DNA from 2 places in the Arthrobacter sp. JB02-1C genome. Region 1 is predicted to be linked to the other one. Evidence: riboswitches for the same ligand, from Rfam matches in the RefSeq annotation. Region 1 holds a riboswitch; the other holds the start of a gene.
The links. Region 1 has a riboswitch for cyclic di-AMP ahead of AC3ANP_RS09150 (NlpC/P60 family protein). Riboswitches for the same ligand answer to the same signal wherever they lie in the genome.
Positions count from the first base shown of each region.

Region 1 (2,377 bases):
CATACCTCTTCACGGCCGCACCCGCCAGGGGCACGAGGGCCGGCTGCCCTCTGCATGGTCGGGCTATGGATCGACACCACAAGCGTAAACACCCAAGACCGGATTACCGAATTTTCTTTTCACGACAACGTCGCGCGTCGCGCCCGGACCACCACCGGGGAACGCAAAAGACCCCCGCCGCAGGGCAGGGGTCTCTTGCAAGGTGCCGGCCGGCTGATGCCGGCCTGCGTCGTGGAAGGTGCTTAGCCGCCGACGCGGATGAAGACCGGGCCCGAGCCCACGTTGACGCTGTACAGCGCGGTGGTGCCGCCGTTCCAGCCGCCGTGTACGGCCATGCCGTTGCCGACGTACACAGCGATGTGGGCCATGCCCACGCCGCCGTTCTGGTAGTAGGCGAGGTCACCCGGCTGGGCCTCCGCTGCGCTCACCGTGCGGCCGAGGGACAGGTAACCTGCCGGCCAGCCGTGGTAGTTGATGCCTGCCGCGGCGAGCGCGTTGGTGGCCAGCATGGTGCAGTCCTGGGAGACGCCGATCTGCGCGTACGCAGCTGCGGCAATCGTGGCGCCCATGCCGCTGACGGCACGGGGTGCCTCGGAGGCGGCCAGGGAGGCCGTCGCGGTGCCGGTGGAGGCGGTGGCGGTCGCGGCGGTGCCGGTGGAGTCCTGGACCGTGATGGCGGGCTTGGCGGCCTCGGCAACCTGAACGACCGGAGCAGCGGCAGTATGGACGGCCGGCTTCTCGTAGGTGATCGCGATGCTGGAGGCGGCCGAGATGGTTGCCGGCGCGGTGGTGGACTGTACTTCGAGGGCGGACGCGGACGTCGATTCGCGCTGCACGTTGGTTTCGGCAGCGTTGGCGGCGATACCGCTGGTCAGCACCAGGCCCGAGGCTGCGGCGATGACGGCGGCCTGGCGGCCCATGCCACCGGCGTTTTCGCCGACGGCCTTGGCAATGACAGCCAGCGAGTTGGTCTTGGTGACCTCCGCGCGGTGCCGTGCAATGGTTGCACGAGTAGTCATTAAGTTCTCTCTTTCGTGATCCTTTGTCCGCGCTGTTGCAGGCGGGACTGAGGACGCTCCGGCATCTTGGGGGTACGCCGGATCGCCCCCGAAACGGGTTTCTTTAGCGAAGGGTGTACTGCGAAGACGCGCCAAAAGCGGGAACTGCGGTGTGCGAACCAGTCCGGGCGCCGGCAAGGGCAGCACGGAGCATGGAGTTCAGCGGACTCAATTGAGCGTCGCTGGCGCGCGAACGCGCAGCATTGTGGCGTGAAGACACGAAAGTAGCCTCTCCCAATGCCTACGAGGTGAGCTGTCGGATTCGGATGGGAGTCACCCGGCCGCGCTGCTTCCTGGGAAGCTTTGCGACTTAACCCCAAGGCCTTCTTGCGAAGACCAAAATTGGTTCCCCCGCCCCTGCCAGACGATGTCATGCGAACGGACCTTGAGCGGTGGCAGAGTTAGGCAATCCACTCAAGAGCGCCAACTCCGGAGGAGTTGGCGTGCTTCATACGGTACAACAGTTGGGACTCAATGTCACATTCAGATCACGGCGTGTCAAACAAATGCGAGTCATCCCTCAGGTTGGCTTAAAGCCAGCCGAGCGGGTCAACGACTTCCCCGTTGACCATCACCTCAAAGTGGAGGTGGCAGCCGGTGGAGGCGCCGGTGGTTCCGCTCATCGCCACCACGTCGCCGCGGGAGACCTGCTGGCCCACCCGCACGCTGGATGACGACAAGTGGTTGTAGGTGGTCTCCAGGCCGTTGCCATGGTCGATCACCACCCGGTTGCCGCCCCCGTAGGGGTGCCACCCGGTGAAGGTTACGGTGCCGCTGGCAGCGGCGTGCACGGCGGTGCCGCACTGTGCGGCATAGTCCTGGCCGCGGTGGAACTCCCCGACTGCGCCCGTGATGGGGCTGACCCGGTAGCCGAAGGCCGACGCGGTGACCATATTGTCCAGCGGCGCCCCGAGGCTGCCGGCGGAGGCAGCCCGGGTGATGCTGCCGGCGGACTGCGCACCCAGCAGCTGCTTGAGTTTGCCCTCCGGGTCGCCCTTGGTGGTGACGGCGGTGCGGTTGAAGTCGATCTGCGCGGCAGCGGCCCGGACCTCGGGCTGCGCGGCCGCGGCCACCGCGCCGGTCCGGCTGTCTTCGGCCGTCAGCACGGGGCCGGTGGCCGGGACGGCTACGGTGAGGGCCAGGCCGGTGGAGGCAAGGGCAATGCCGGCCTTCTGGCCGATGCCGCTGGCGCTGGCAAAGTCCGCAACCTGCCGAAGCGGGCTGCGGCGGCCGCGGCGCTCATCCCGGCGCGGGTCCCGCGGGCGCTCGGCGTGGACGACGTCGGCCGGGCGCGGCTCCGGAGCGGGACCGGTCGCACG
Region 1 is NZ_CM173235.1:1,889,148-1,891,524, reverse strand. Features, by position in the region: gene AC3ANP_RS09150 (NlpC/P60 family protein) at 243-1,019, opposite strand; cyclic di-AMP (ydaO/yuaA leader) riboswitch at 1,283-1,441, opposite strand; gene AC3ANP_RS09145 (M23 family metallopeptidase) at 1,589-2,377, opposite strand, start outside.

Region 2 (2,377 bases), 1.3 Mb from region 1:
CAGGATCTGGCGGGAGATGCCCAAGATCGTCTACTCCAAAACCCTGCAGCGGGCGGACTGGAACACCACGGTCGTGCGCGACGTCGTCGCCCAGGAGGTACTGGACCTGAAGGCGCAACCGGGCGGCGACCTGGCCCTCGGCGGCGCCGGTCTGGCCGATAGCTTCCGCCGCCTCGGGCTCATCGACGAGTACTGGGTCTACGTTCACCCGGTGCTGATAGGCCGTGGCTCACCGCTGTTCAAACCGGCCGAGCACGGGAGCGCCCTCACGCTCCTCGAAACCCGGCGGTTCGGCAACGGCGTGGTGCTGTTGCGGTACGGCACCGGGGCCGCGGGCAGCGAAATGGCCGGTGGCCGGCCTCCCTGATGGGAAAACCGGCCACCGGCCACGACGCCGCCCGTTGGGGCTTCGGCGCCGTCGACTAGGACGCGCGCACGAAGGTGACGCCGCCGGTGGCGGTCAGCCAGGACAGCGGGTGCACCATCGTCTGGTTCGTACCGTTCATGCCACCGCTGATCACCTGTCCGTTGCCGGCATAGATGCCAACGTGGCCGCTCTGGACGACCATGTCGCCGGGCTGCGGATCACCCACGACCGTGCCGTGGTTCAGGAACTGCTGGGGGCCGAGGTCGCCCACCGGACGGCCGGCGGCGCCAAGCGCCTTCTCCACCATGGCGGTGCAGTCCTGGATGATGCCGATCTGGCTGTATGCCGCGGCGAGCATCGCCGCGTTGAGGCCGCCGGCGGCGGCCGGAGCCGGCGCCGGAGCGGCAGCTGCCTGCACGGTGATCTGGGGCGCCGCAGGTGCTGCGGCAACCGGCGCGGGCGCAACTGGCGCGGCAGCCGCCGCCGGGGCGGCAGCGGGCTCCTCGACCACAGGCGCGGCGGTGGTGGCTACGGCCGGTCGGTCAAAGCTGATCCGCACAGCGGAATCGGCCGTGACGGGCGCCGCTACCTTGCCCGCGACGTCGACGCTTGACGCCGGGGCGGCGTCGCGTTCGGCCGGTGCGGCAGCGGCGTTAGCCGCCATGCCGCTGGAAAGAACGAGTCCGGAGGCTGCAAAAATCACCGCGGCCTGCCGGCCGATGGTGCCTGACGTGATCGAAAATGCTGAAGACCGCGCGGCAGTGTCGTCGGAACGATGGCGCGCGGCAGTAGTGCTTGAGAACATGTTTGTAGCCTCTCCCAATGCCTACGAGGTGAGCTGTCGGATTCGGATGGGAGGCACCCGGCCGCGGGCCCGGCAAAAGCGGGCGCTGTGCGGCTTCACCCCAAGACCTGCCAGTAGTGCAGGTCACAAAGTGGTTTCCCCGTCTCTGCCAGAAAGGTTGCATTCGGATCCCGGGCCGCGGCAGAGTTAGGCAATCGGCGAGGGAGCGCCCGTATCGGATACAAACAGGCACCCGCTAACCGTAACGGACTCGAGACGCAATGTCACATTCAGGTAACGAAGGCGTGTCTGTGCGGACGGGACGGCTGGTCGGCCGTTAGCCCGGCGGCATAGGATCGGGCTGTTGAGAGCACGTCGAGCGAAGGCACGTTATGAACAGCCCCTGTGTCGCGATCTGCCAGCTGAGCGAGCAGCCGGAGGAAGACTTTGACGTCAACACCGAACTGCTGGTCCTGGAGGGCGACGAAATCCATGTCGCAACGTGGGATGCCGAGCCGCGGGACGGCGGTTTCGACCTCCATGTCTTAAATGACCGCGTGGATGCGCTCGGTTTTATGGTGCTGACGGACTGGCAATTCCTCGATGGCAAGGCTTACGCCGTGGTTGAGCGGCGGCCGCGAAACTAACGCGTTCCGGCGCGTTTTTTGGGCCTTGGAACCCCGGCGGCCCCGATCGCCTCGGTCACCAGGGCGGCCGAGTTCCGCAGCCGCGGGTCCGGATCGTGCAGCCACCGCGCCAGGACCGCCTCGGCACGGCTCCTGCGGGCGCCGTCCAGCCCCGCGATGAGCGGCCCGACGACGTCGACCGCCAGGGGATCCGCAAGTTCGCGGATCCGCGCCTCGCGGGGTAGCCCTCGATCCGGGTCAGGTCCGTGTTGTCCAACAGGAGCAGCCGGGACTGCAGGAGAACGACGGCGGCGAGCCGCCGTTCGAAGACGGGAACCGCCCAGAGTTCCGAGCTCAGCGCTGTCAGCTCGTCGTGGCCCAGGTTCCGGTAGCGGCGGAGCGCGTCCCGGACCGTGCCGCGGACGGCGCCAACGGAGGCGCCGTAGCACGTCAGGTCCGGACCGAAACGGGCCTGCGCTTCTTCGGCCCGCCGCCACGAGCTCTCCCGCTGCAGTCCCCCGTCAATGAAGTCGCCAGCATCGCTCATGGGTCCATCTTGTCGTGTCCGGGTCCGGGTCCGCGTCGTGGCGCCCTTCGCGC
Region 2 is NZ_CM173235.1:3,180,789-3,183,165, forward strand. Features, by position in the region: gene AC3ANP_RS14895 (dihydrofolate reductase family protein) at 1-367, shown strand, start outside; gene AC3ANP_RS14900 (NlpC/P60 family protein) at 423-1,172, opposite strand; cyclic di-AMP (ydaO/yuaA leader) riboswitch at 1,177-1,375, opposite strand; gene AC3ANP_RS14905 (hypothetical protein) at 1,544-1,798, shown strand; gene AC3ANP_RS14910 (DNA alkylation repair protein) at 1,854-2,324, opposite strand.
Region 2: another riboswitch for cyclic di-AMP. It lies ahead of AC3ANP_RS14900 (NlpC/P60 family protein); the one in region 1 lies ahead of AC3ANP_RS09150 (NlpC/P60 family protein).